Thiocapsa rosea: one gene and its partner. The protein of the gene in region 1 interacts with the protein of each later gene in a pairwise test. Links are inferred from orthologs where the notes say so. Each region holds a gene or a part of one and is shown in the gene's direction. Other genes may lie near its edges.

Region 1 (7,992 bases):
GCGCCGTTCTTGCTTTTGTTTTTGGAGAGACATGCCATGTCCGAAATCGTCGATGTTCGCGCCCGCGAGGTTCTGGACTCCCGCGGTAACCCCACAGTCGAGGCCGATGTCATCACGGCCGACGGCGCGATCGGCCGCTTCATCGTGCCGTCCGGCGCCTCGACCGGATCGCGCGAGGCATTGGAGCTGCGCGACGGCGACCGCTCCCGGTTCGGCGGCAAGGGCGTCCTGACCGCCGTCGCCAACATCCAAGGCGAGCTGCGCGAGGCGGTCGTCGGCATGGAGGTCGGCGACCAGGCGGCGCTCGATCGCGCCATGATCGCGCTCGACGGGACCGACAACAAAGCCCGCCTCGGCGCCAACGCACTGCTCGGTGTCTCGATCGCCGCCGCGCATGCCGCCGCGCAAGAGAAGGCGCTGCCGCTCTTCATGTCTCTGTCGGCCGGACCCTATCGCCTGCCCGTGCCCATGATGAACATCATCAACGGTGGCGGGCACGCGGACAACAGCGTGGACTTTCAGGAGTTCATGATCCTGCCGGTCGGCGCGCCCAGTATCCGCGAGGCGGTGCGCTACGGTGCCGAGGTGTTCCATGCGCTCAAGTCCGTGCTGCACGGGCGCGGCTTAGCCACCGGTGTCGGCGACGAAGGCGGTTTCGCCCCCGACCTGCCCTCCAACGAGGCGGCGATCGAGGCGATCCTGGAGGCGATCCACAAGGCGGGGTTCAAGGCCGGCTCGGACATCTATCTCGGGATGGACGTGGCCGCGTCCGAGTTCTACGCGGACGGCAAGTATCATCTGAAGGGCGAAGGCCGCACGCTCGACTCCGACGGCATGACCGATCTTCTGCTCGAGTGGGTCGATAAGTACCCCATCATCACTATCGAGGACGGCTTGGCCGAGGGCGACTGGGACGGCTGGAAGCGCCAGACCGAGCGTCTCGGGGACAAGGTCCAGATCGTCGGCGACGATCTCTTCGTCACCAACACCAAGATCCTGCAGGAAGGCATCGACAAGGGCGTTGCCAACTCCATCCTGATCAAGGTCAATCAGATCGGCACCTTGACCGAGACCCTCGAGGCGATCGCCATGGCCCACGCCGCCGGCTACACCGCCGTGGTCTCGCACCGCTCGGGCGAGACCGAGGACACCACCATCGCCGATCTAGTCGTCGCGACCGGCACGGGCCAGATCAAGACCGGCTCGCTGTCGCGCTCCGACCGGGTCGCCAAATACAACCAGCTGATGCGGATCGAAGACCAGTTGGGCGACGAGGCCACCTATGCGGGTCGCTCTGCCTTTAAGTGGCTTTGATGTTTGGCGGGCGGAGGTCGGGCGTCTCCGTCCGCTGCTTCCGACACTGAAGGCACCCGCGATGCGCCTCTTGATCCTCGTGCTGATCCTCTTGCTCGCCGGCTTGCAATTTCGGCTGTGGGTCGGCGAGGGGAGCTTGGCCGAGGTCCACGGGCTCAAGAACGAGATCGCGGCCCAGGAGGAGGAGCTGGTCCGTCTACGCGCGCGCAATCAGGAGCTTCAGGCCGAGGTGATGGACCTGCGCGAAGGGGTCGAGGCACTGGAGGAGCGTGCGCGCCGCGATCTGGGGATGATCAAACCGGGGGAGATCTTCATTCAGGTGATCGAGCGCAAACGCCCGGAGAGCACACCGGCGGAGACCAAGCGATGAGCCTCACCCCCGCCTTGTGGGCCGTGCTTCCGGCAGCCGGGGTCGGGCGCCGCATGGGCAGTGCAACGCCGAAGCAATATCTGGATCTCGCCGGTCGAGCGGTGATCGATCATGCGTTGGATCTCTTCGTGGCGGATGTCAGGATCGAAGGCGTTGTCGTGGCACTGGATCCGACCGACCGTTACTGGGAGGCGACCGTCTATGCCGGCCACCCGAAGGTGACCCGCGCCCACGGCGGGGCCGAGCGCTGTCATTCGGTCCTGAATGCGCTCGATGCACTCGATGCTCGGGCCCATGCCGAGGATTGGGTGTTGGTGCATGATGCCGCGCGTCCCTGTCTGCGCCCGGCCGATCTCGATCGACTGATCGAGGCCCTGATCGAGGACGAGGTCGGCGGCCTGCTCGGCATCCCGGTGCGCGACACCATGAAACGGGCCGAGACGGACGATCGCATCGGCGCCACGGTGGATCGCGCCTCGCTCTGGCACGCCTTTACACCCCAGATGTTTCGTCTCGGCCGGTTGCGGGCCGCACTGACCGACGCGCTGGCCGCCAACGATCTGGTGACCGACGACGCCTCGGCCATGGAGCGTATCGGTCAAGCCCCGCGCCTGATCGAAGGACATGCCGACAACATCAAGATCACGCGCGCCGAGGATCTCCCGCTCGCCCGCTTCTACCTGCAACAGCAGGGGCGGCTGGGCTAACTCCAAACTCTTAGGAGCCTCCTGCCTCCTGCCTCCTTCCCCCTGTATGCTCGCGCGATGGTGGCTGGAGGCCGGGGGCTGAAGGCTGGAGGCTTTCCAACATGCTCATCGGTCAGGGCTTCGACGCCCATCGTTTCGGCCCCGGACGCCCGCTGGTGATCGGCGGTCTGGAGATCCCGCACGATCAGGGCCTGCTCGCGCATTCCGACGGCGACGTGGCCATCCACGCACTCTGCGACGCCTTGCTCGGCGCGGCCGGACTCGGTGACATCGGCCGGCACTTTCCCGACACGGACGCCGCCTTCGCCGGCATCGACAGCCGCATCCTGCTGCGGCGCGTGATCGAGAGCCTCGCCGAGCGCGGGCTGCGCGTGCACAACGCCGATCTCACCATCATCGCCCAGCGCCCCAAGTTGGCGGCCCATATCCCGGAGATGTGCGCCCGTCTTGCCGCCGACATGGGCTGCGACCCCGCGCGCGTGAACGTGAAGGCGACCACGACCGAGCAGATGGGATTCACGGGCCGAGGCGAGGGCATCGCGGCGAGCGCCGTGGTGCTGTTGGCGGACGCCTAAGGTGTCGCTGCCGAGCTGGATCCCGGTTGACTCGCTACCCCGAGCGCACGGCGCTCCACTTGCCATCGGGCGGTTGCGTGCTCGACCCGAGGACTTCCGGGTCGAGGAACAGCTCGGGTTCGCCCCGGACGGCGAGGGCGACCATCTCCTGCTGCGGGTCCGCAAAACCGGCGCCAATACCGAGTGGGCGGCACGTCGTCTGGCGCGCATCGGCGGTGTGTCGGTCTCCACGGTGGGCTATGCCGGCCTGAAGGACCGGCACGCCGTAACGCTCCAGTGGTTCTCGATCCCGCGTCCGCGTGAGGGCATACCGGATTGGTCGGACCTCGCCGAGGAGGGCATCGAGGTCCTGGAAGCGCATCCGCATCGACGCAAGCTCAAGCGGGGCGCCCTGGCCGGAAACCGCTTTGAGATCCTGGTGCGCGAGCTCAACCGCGAGACCGTGCCCGGGCTCGACGAACGGCTTGCGACGATCCGCGCGCGCGGGATCCCGAACTACTTCGGCGAGCAGCGCTTCGGGCATGACCACTCCAATCTGGTGCGTGCCCATGCCCTCTTCGCCGGGACGGCCGGCCGAGTCCCGCGCCATCAGTCCGGCCTCTGGCTCTCCGCCGCACGCTCGCAGATCTTCAACGAGGTCTTGGCCGAACGGGTCGGGCGCGGCGACTGGGACAGTCCGCTCGACGGGGACTGTCTCCAGCTCGCCGGATCCCACTCCTATTTTCTCGCCGAGACGCTCGATGCCCAGACGCGTGCGCGCTGCGACGAGATGGACCTACACCCGACGGGTCCCCTGTGGGGCAAGGGCGAGCTGCCTTCGCGTGGATCGGTCCGACAGCTCGAAGATGCAACCGGCATGCGCTTCCCGACCTGGTGCGACGGGCTTGCCGCCTTCGGTCTGGCGCAGGAGCGCCGCTCTCTCCGTCTGCCGGTGGCCGATTTGAGCGCGCAACGGGTCGAGGACGGACTGCGGCTGGCCTTCTCCCTGCCTGCCGGCGCCTATGCGACGACGGTTCTGCGCGAGCTCGTCGAGATCGGAGGCTCGGTATGATCGTGATCCGGGCGTCCCGGCGCCGATGGGGGCGGGATTTCGGGTGCATCCGCGGGATCTCTTGCGGCTCGGGGCCGACAGCCGCCCTGAAGAGCAAACCGAGCCGCGCCGACGCGCTCGCGTGATGCTCGAGGACACCGGAGTCTTCGTCGGGCTGGCTGTCGCTTTGGCCATCGGTCTGCTGATCGGTGTGGAGCGCGGTTGGAAGGAACGCAGCGCCGAGGAAGGGCGACGCGTCGCGGGTGTTCGCACCTACACCTTGCTCGGGTTTCTCGGCGGGATTTCCGGCCTCGTGGCCGGACCCTCGGGCGGATTGACGCTGGGACTCATCTTCCTGGGGCTTGCCGGCACCCTGACGGTTGCGCACGTCCTGGACTACAGGCACGACGAGGATATCGGCATTACCAGCCTCGTCGCCGGCCTGATGACCTTCTTGCTCGGGGCGCTTGCGGTGCTCGGCGATCCGGCCGCCGCCGCAGCGGCGGCCGTGGTCACGGCCCTGCTGCTCGGGTCAAAGCCGCTGATCCATCGCTGGATCCACGCCATCGAGCAGAAGGATCTCAAGGCCGGTCTTACCCTGCTGCTCATCTCGGTGGTGGCGTTGCCGCTGTTGCCGGATCAGGGGTACGGCCCCTGGAATGCCGTCAACCCACGTGAAACCTGGTGGATGGTGGTGCTGATCGCAAGCATCTCCTTCGTCGGTTATTACGCGATGAAGCTGGTGGGGACTCGGCGCGGGATCCTGTTCACCGGGCTCTTCGGCGGGCTTGCGTCGTCGACCGCGCTGACTCTGCATTTCTCGCGCCTGGCGCGCGCCCGTGTGGAGATGGCCCCCGTTCTGGCCACCGCCATCCTGGTGGCCTGCGCGACCATGTTCCCCCGGATGCTTTTGGTGTCGACGCTGATTCATCCGCCATTGCTGCCGTTCTTGCTCTGGCCTGCCGCGACGATGGCCCTGATCGCCTACGGATTCGCGGCCTTCTACTGGATCACCCAGTCGCACGACGGCGGGGACGCGGACGCGCTTCTCGACAACCCGCTGGAGCTGAAATCCGCGGTCGGCTTCGGGCTTCTGCTGGCGTTGGTCATGGTGTCGGCGAAAGGGATCGAGAGCTGGGTCGGTGCGAGCGGCATCATGATGCTGGCCGCCGCCTCGGGTATCGCGGATGTGGATGCCATTACGCTCGCGATCGCGCGCATGAGCCGGGATGAACTCCCCACGGGCATTGCGGTCTCCAGCATCGTCATCGCTGCGGCGGTCAACAGCCTGGTCAAAGGTATCATCGCGGCTTCGGTCGGTGGCCGTGCGCTGGGTCTGCGCGTCACCCTACCCTTGGTCTCTGCGGGCCTGGCCGGCCTTGCCGTCGCCTGGTGGACGCTTTTTTGAACCTAAACCGCGCCCGGCGGGGTATGCGATGTTCTTGGATGGGATCGGCCCCGGCAGGCTTGACGAGCGCTGGAGTTGGCGTGGTTTAAGTGATTGAAAAAAATTTTAAATTTTAAACCGCGTCTCACCGAGATCGAGGACATCTCCGAAGCCAAACGCAACAGGAAAATGACGCATGTTGCTCTAGACGCGGTTTAAAGGAGGCGAGCGTAAATGAGGATGAGTCAGTTCGGCTTCATGCGCGATCTCGTCGGGGTCGCGGCTTGGGCGCTGACCTCGATGTCGGCAGCCGCCGGGACGGTCACGGCTGAGTTCAGCGAGGAGGAGGCGACGAGCGCGGTTTCGGTGACCGATGCCGTCTACACCACGGACGGCAGTGCGCATGAGTTCACGCTCGCGGCCTATCGCGCTTGGTCGGAGACCCGGTGGCGCGACTACGACCGAAGACAGGATATCTCCCCGCGACAGATGCTCGTTCTGCTTGAGGTCGCCGAGCGCACCGGGGCGAATCTCGGACAGGCGCTCGCCACCGGAGAGATGGAAAGCGCCTACACCTGGAACGACCACGTGCGGCCCACCATCGCCGAGGGCCGGCTGGGCTCGGCGACCGGTGTGTGGCAGTTCCTGCCCGCAACCTTCCATGGCATCATCAAAAAGTACGGCGCCGAGCTGCTGAACGCGACCGAGGCCGCGGCGGATCGCGAGTCCATGGACCTGGGGGAAGGCCCGTTCTCCGACGCGCAGGTCCGTCGCCTGATCCGAGACACTATCGAGGGAGAGCGCGATGCCAAGGACGAGGAGTTGCAGCTGCTGCGTCACAACTTCGCGGTGCTTGCCTTTGCCAAGCACTACCTGAGCCTCGACTCGGGGGCGACGACGCCTGTGGAGGATTATCTCTTTCACTTTCTCGGTGCCGGGGAGGGTCGACGGGTCCTCGCGCTGGCGCGTGGCGAGGCGCGCGATACACTCTGCGTGAAGCCTGTCGAAGAGCCGACGGCGCCCCTGCAGGATTGGCCGGGCGGCGCGGCATCGGGTACCGACATCGCGAGCCTGCAGACGGATATCGGGCGTGATCCCGCGGCGTGGGCCGCCGCGGATCGGCGCCTCGGCTCGGTTCGTGATGGCTCCGAGCCGCTCGGTCTGCGCCGGCCGGATCGGTTGTCCGGGTCGCTGCAGCAGCGTGCGGATGTGATGATTCGCGCACGCCGACCCTCGGACGATGTCGTCGTGTCCAGGCCGGCGCTCATGGACGCGGCCTATGCGCCTGCGCTCGGCGTGCCTTCTGCCTTCGATGCCCCGCCCGCCGTGTCGTCGCAGTGGGGTCTGCCCGCCGACTCGCCGACGGTCACGGGCAACCTCGGGATGTTCTACCGCGACGGCCGAGGGCAGACGCAGCCCTACACCTGGGGCGAGTTCCTGGATCATCTGGCTCGGCGGGTGCGGGCCGAGAGCCAGCCGTCGATGGTGCGGGCCAAGTACGGTGTCGGCTTTGATTTGGCCGGCGGCGATATGCCGGAGCGGGCCTTCGACCCGGCGTCGCCGGTCGAGCCGGCGACCTTCATCCATGGCCCGGACCGACGCGTGACGGTGCCTGCGGCGCTGGTGACCGGGCCGCTCGATCGCGACGAAACCCGTCACTACAAGGCGCTCCTGGCTGAGCTGGTGGGCCGAGGCGAGGACATGCCGATGGAGACGCTGCCGCCGAGTGCGGCCGCGGCAATGCGTCACCTCGGATTCTTGCCCGCGACGGCGTCGGGAACAGAAACGCGCGATCCCGCGGTACAGAAGGCGTTGCGCGATTTCAGAGAAGCGGTCGGTAAGGCCGAGCCGGAAGATCCGGAGCATCGAGATCGCCTCATGCCGGCCGAGCGTGTCGCGCTCGCGATCTACGATCGCCGCATCGCGCGCTATGCCGCGCTGCAGGGCGGCCAGCAGGTGTCCTTGGTCGACGCGCCAGATTTAAGTCGAATCAAGACACTGCCGAGCGGATTGCAGCGATTGGCCGCGCCGCATCTGGTGCAGCTTCAAACGGCCCTGGCCGAGCGCGAGCTCCTGAAACAGCCGACCCAAAAGTCCGTTTGGCGCGACAAGAAAAAGAAGAAGCATGTGTCCTACAAGACCATCCCGTTCGCGGGCAAGGTCGACGCGGCAACAGTCGCCGCGCTCGACGCCTTCCAGTGGCGCAGCGGTCTGCGCAAGACCGGCGGCGCTTTGGATGCCGCGACCCTGGGTCTGCTGGGATTGCCGCCGATGGGTGCCGAGATCTTCCGGCCCTTGTCCGGACCCATGTGCTCGGTTCAGATCTGGGCGGGCAGACCGCCGATCTGCGGGATTCGCCGAGAAACGCAGGGTCCGGCCGACCGCCTGCGTATCGCCGGGGTCGCGGACCTCGACTCGGAGTCTCGGTTCGAGGGCCTCTTCGAGGGTCTGCCGCATGTCCGGTGATCAGACCCCGAGCGTCTCCGCTCGGCGAGCGAAACACGTGCGCGATTGGATCATCAACATCGTGCTGATCCTGGTGATCTTCGGCGCAGTCCAATGGTGGAAGGCGCGACCCTTGGCCTCGGGCGCTGCGCCGCCGCTCGTAG
Region 2 (4,128 bases), 1.9 Mb from region 1 along the record:
TCTGGCTGCCTTCCTGGCGCGCCTCGACCCGCAGGAGCCACTCTTATGGCTCGGGCTCGGGAGCAATCTGCTGGTGGACGACGCCGGTTTTCCCGGCACCGTGATCCAGACCCGGGACTGTCTGACACGGTTGGAACGACGGGGTGCGACCGGTATCCATGCCGAGTCCGGTGTCTCCTGTGCCAAGGTGGCCCGATTCGCGTCGCGGCACGATCTGGTCGGGTGCGAGTTCCTTGCCGGCATCCCGGGCACCATGGGGGGGGCGCTGGCGATGAATGCGGGCGCCTGGGGCGGCGAGACCTGGGAGCATGTCGTCTCGGTGCGGACCATCGATCGGTTCGGTCGGATTCGCGAGCGGGGGCCGGGCGATTTCTCGATCGGCTACCGCGAGGTGATCGGGCCGCCCGGCGAGTGGTTCCTGGACGTCGCGCTCGAGCTTGCCCCCGGCGACGGCAAAGCGGGGATGGCCCGGATTCGCGAGCTGCTCGACCGGCGTGCGCAGACACAGCCCGTGGGGCTCCCGAGCTGCGGATCGGTGTTCCGCAATCCGCCCGGCGATCATGCCGCGCGTCTAATCGAGGCGGAGGGACTCAAGGGATATCGGATCGGCGGTGCGCAGGTGTCCGAGAAGCACGCGAATTTCATCATCAACACGGGCGAGGCCAGTGCCGCGGACATCCGCGAGCTGATCGACCTGGTGCAGCGCCGGGTCGAGGACGCTACCGGTGTCCGGTTGGTGCCCGAGGTCAAACGAATCGCCGGAGAGCATCCATGACACCAGAGAAAATCCAGGCGCGTGCTCGGTTCGGCAAGGTCGCGGTGCTCCTCGGCGGGCGCGCGGCGGAGCGCGAGATCTCGCTGAAGAGCGGCAGCGCCGTGCTGGCGGCCCTGTTGCGTCAGGGCGTCGACGCCCATGCACTGGATCCGGACGAGCAGGTTCTCGAACATCTGCGCACCGGCGGTTTCGATCGCGCCTTCATCATCCTGCACGGACGCGGCGGCGAAGACGGTCAGATTCAAGGCGCCTTGGAGACCATCGGGATGCCCTACACGGGTTCCGGGGTTCTGGGTTCGGCGCTCGGCATGGACAAGTATCGCTGCAAGCTGGCCTGGACGGGGTGCGGTTTGCCGACGGCCGCATCGGTGCTGCTGCGCACGGACGCCGATCTGGCGGCTGCCGAGGCTCTCGGCTTCCCGCTCATGATCAAGCCCGTTCACGAGGGTTCGAGTATCGGGATGGCGCGCGTCGAGGATCCGGCCGCACTCGCCGATGCCTGGCGCACGGCACGCGGTTACGACGCACTGGTGCTCGCCGAGCGCTGGATCCAGGGCGCGGAATACACCTGTGCCGTGCTCGGACAGGCGGCGCTCCCCATGATCCGGCTCGAAACGCCGCACGCCTTTTACGACTTCGAGGCCAAGTATCGGGCCGACAGTACGCGCTATCACTGTCCCTGCGGTCTGCCCGAAGCAGAGGAGTCACGCCTGCAGCGACTCGCGCTCGACGCCTTCGAGGCGACCGGTGCGAGCGGTTGGGGCCGTGTCGACCTGATGGTCGACGGGAGCGGAGAGCCGTTCCTGCTCGAGATCAACACGGTGCCGGGCATGACCGACCACAGCCTGGTCCCGATGGCTGCGCGGGTAGCGGGGCTGGACTTCGACACCCTGGTTTGGCGGATCCTGGAAACGAGTCTCGACCGTGGTTGACCCGGCACGGACAACCCCTCCGATCGTAGAGGTGCGTGCGCGCCGCTCCGGGCGTTGGCTGGCGCTTGTCGGGTTGCTCTTGATTTCGGTCATGGCCGGCGGCGTTTGGCTGCTCGTTCATTGGGAGCCGCACCTGTTGCCCGTGCGCGTCATCGCCGTGGAGGGCGAGCTGCATCATCACTCCTCGCGGTTGCTTCAGCAGACCATCAGCGAGCGGCTGCGCGGCGGCATCTTGACGGCGGATTTGCACGATCTAAAGCAGGCTGCAGAGGACCTGGCCTGGGTTGGTCGCGCCACCGTGCGGCGCGTCTGGCCGGATCGGCTGCAGGTCGAGGTCGAGGAGCACCGCCCGATCGCACGCTGGAATCGCGACGGTCTGGTGACCGCGGAGGGCATCGTTTTTCGGCCCGGTACGGGCACGGTCCCGGCGGGTCTGCCGCTGCTCGAAGGCGAGGATCGGCGTGCGCCCGAGGTGGTCAAGCGCTATGCGCAGTGGCGCGACGATCTGATGCTGATCGGCCATCTTATCCAGACGCTCTCGGTCGACCCGCGCGGGGCGTGGCGGGTCGAGCTGGTCATGGGGGTCGAGTTGTATCTCGGCACGGAAGGCGTCGATCAACGGCTTGCGCGCTATATCGCCAGCGCGACGCAATTGGAGGCGGCCGGCCAGCCGCTGGTGGTGGACCTGCGCTACAGCAACGGTTTCGCCGTGAAATGGGCAGCGAACGCCGAGCCGCAGGCTCGTGCGACAACGGATCGCCCGACGCGATCCGGCAAACGAGGATAAGACCGGATGTCGAGACGTAACGACAAGAATCTATTGGTGGGCTTGGATATCGGGACCTCGAAGGTGGCCGCCTTGGTCGGCGAGCTCAAGGACGACAACCAGATCGAGATCATCGGCATCGGCACACACCCCTCGCGGGGTCTGAAAAAGGGCGTAGTCGTCGACATCGAGTCGACCGTCCAGTCGATTCAGCGTGCGGTCGAGGAGGCCGAGCTGATGGCCGGCTGCGAGATCCACTCGGTCCACGCCGGGATCGCCGGCAGCCATGTGCGCAGCCTCAACTCGCACGGCATCACCGCGATCAAGGAGGTCGAGGTCACCCAGGCCGATGTCGATCGGGTCATCGATGCCGCGCGCGCCGTCGCGATCCCGGCCGATCAGAAGATCCTGCATATCCTGCCGCAGGAATTCATCATCGACGATCAGGAGGGCATCCGCGAGCCGATCGGGATGTGCGGCGTGCGGCTCGAAGCCCGCGTGCACATGGTCACGGGTGCGGTGAGTGCCGCCCAAAACATCATCAAGTGTATTCGCCGCTGCGGGCTCGAGGTCGACGATCTGGTGCTCGCGCAGCTCAGCTCGAGCTATTCGGTGCTCGGCGACGACGAGAAGGAGCTCGGCGTCTGTGTCGTCGACATCGGCGGCGGGACGACGGATCTTGCCGTCTTCACCGACGGGGCGATTCGCCACACCGCGGTGATCCCGATCGCCGGCGATCAGGTGACCAACGACATCGCCGTGGCGCTGCGCACGCCGACCCAGCATGCCGAGCTGATCAAGGTCAAGCATGCCTGCGCCTTGGCGCAGCTGGCGGCCAACAGCGAGTCCATCGAGGTGCCGAGCATCGGCGATCGCCCGCCGCGCAGGCTCTCGCGCCAGACCTTGGCCGAGGTGGTCGAGCCCCGCTACGAGGAGCTTCTGACCCTGCTGCACAACGAGCTGCGCCGCAGCGGCTTCGAGGATCTGGTGGCGGGCGGCGTGGTACTGACCGGCGGCAGCTCGAAGATGGACGGTCTGATCGAGCTGGCCGAGGAGGTCTTCCACATGCCGGTGCGGCTCGGAGTCCCGCAGTACGTGATCGGGATGGACGAGGTGGTGAACAATCCAATCTATTCGACCGGCGTGGGGTTGCTGATGTACGCGCGTCAGCACCGCTTCTCGCGGCGTCCGGAGATCGGAGATTCCGCCGGGCTGCGTGGGGCTTGGTCACGGATGCGCAGTTGGTTCCAGGGCAATTTTTAGTGCAACCGCGTTTGGCGTTGATCCTGCTGAAAGCGGATTGATGATGGGGTGTTTCGTCAAGCCCCGTCGGTCGGGGGGCCGCGGCCTGCGGTCTCGGGCCGCGACGCATCCCGCGTCGCGGCGGTGTCGGGGGGGCGTGCGCGCCGAGGCGCGCACGTACGAGGTTTCATAGGTCGTGCAACGAACGAATTCGAGAGGAGACAACAGCATGTTTGAGCTCATGGATACCCACAGTCAGAACGCCGTCATCAAGGTCGTGGGCGTCGGGGGCGGGGGCGGGAATGCGGTCAATCACATGGTCGCCGCGACCATCGAAGGGGTCGACTTCATCTGCGCCAATACCGACGCTCAGGCGCTGAAGAGTTCGCAGGTGAAGACCATCCTTCAGCTCG

Evidence for each region. Proteins that work in one complex are often made in the same cells at the same time.
Region 2: the proteins of ftsB (region 1) and BDD21_RS03965 interact in binary tests that used the Escherichia coli proteins (3 or more experiments, as listed by UniProt). The link is inferred for Thiocapsa rosea from one-to-one orthologs.

Annotation. Positions count from the first base shown.
Region 1 is NZ_RBXL01000001.1:2,784,230-2,792,221, forward strand. The notes cover bases 34-3,029. They hold ftsB (cell division protein FtsB), read left to right. Parts: upstream 34-1,375; coding sequence 1,376-1,684; downstream 1,685-3,029. Other genes in these bases: eno (phosphopyruvate hydratase), read left to right, coding at 37-1,314; ispD (2-C-methyl-D-erythritol 4-phosphate cytidylyltransferase), read left to right, coding at 1,681-2,391; ispF (2-C-methyl-D-erythritol 2,4-cyclodiphosphate synthase), read left to right, coding at 2,493-2,966; truD (tRNA pseudouridine(13) synthase TruD), read left to right, coding at 2,968-3,029. In the rest of the region: more of truD, read left to right, coding at 3,030-4,017; BDD21_RS12395 (MgtC/SapB family protein), read left to right, coding at 4,061-5,404; BDD21_RS12400 (peptidoglycan-binding protein), read left to right, coding at 5,618-7,849; BDD21_RS12405 (protein disulfide oxidoreductase), read left to right, coding at 7,839-7,992. UniProt on the Escherichia coli protein: Essential cell division protein. May link together the upstream cell division proteins, which are predominantly cytoplasmic, with the downstream cell division proteins, which are predominantly periplasmic.
Region 2 is NZ_RBXL01000001.1:882,391-886,518, reverse strand. The notes cover bases 598-3,596. They hold BDD21_RS03965 (cell division protein FtsQ/DivIB), read left to right. Parts: upstream 598-1,699; coding sequence 1,700-2,494; downstream 2,495-3,596. Other genes in these bases: ftsA (cell division protein FtsA), read left to right, coding at 2,501-3,596; BDD21_RS03970 (D-alanine--D-alanine ligase), read left to right, coding at 772-1,707; murB (UDP-N-acetylmuramate dehydrogenase), read left to right, coding at 598-775. In the rest of the region: more of murB, read left to right, coding at 1-597; more of ftsA, read left to right, coding at 3,597-3,736; cell division protein FtsZ, read left to right, coding at 3,945-4,128. UniProt on the Escherichia coli protein: Essential cell division protein. May link together the upstream cell division proteins, which are predominantly cytoplasmic, with the downstream cell division proteins, which are predominantly periplasmic. May control correct divisome assembly.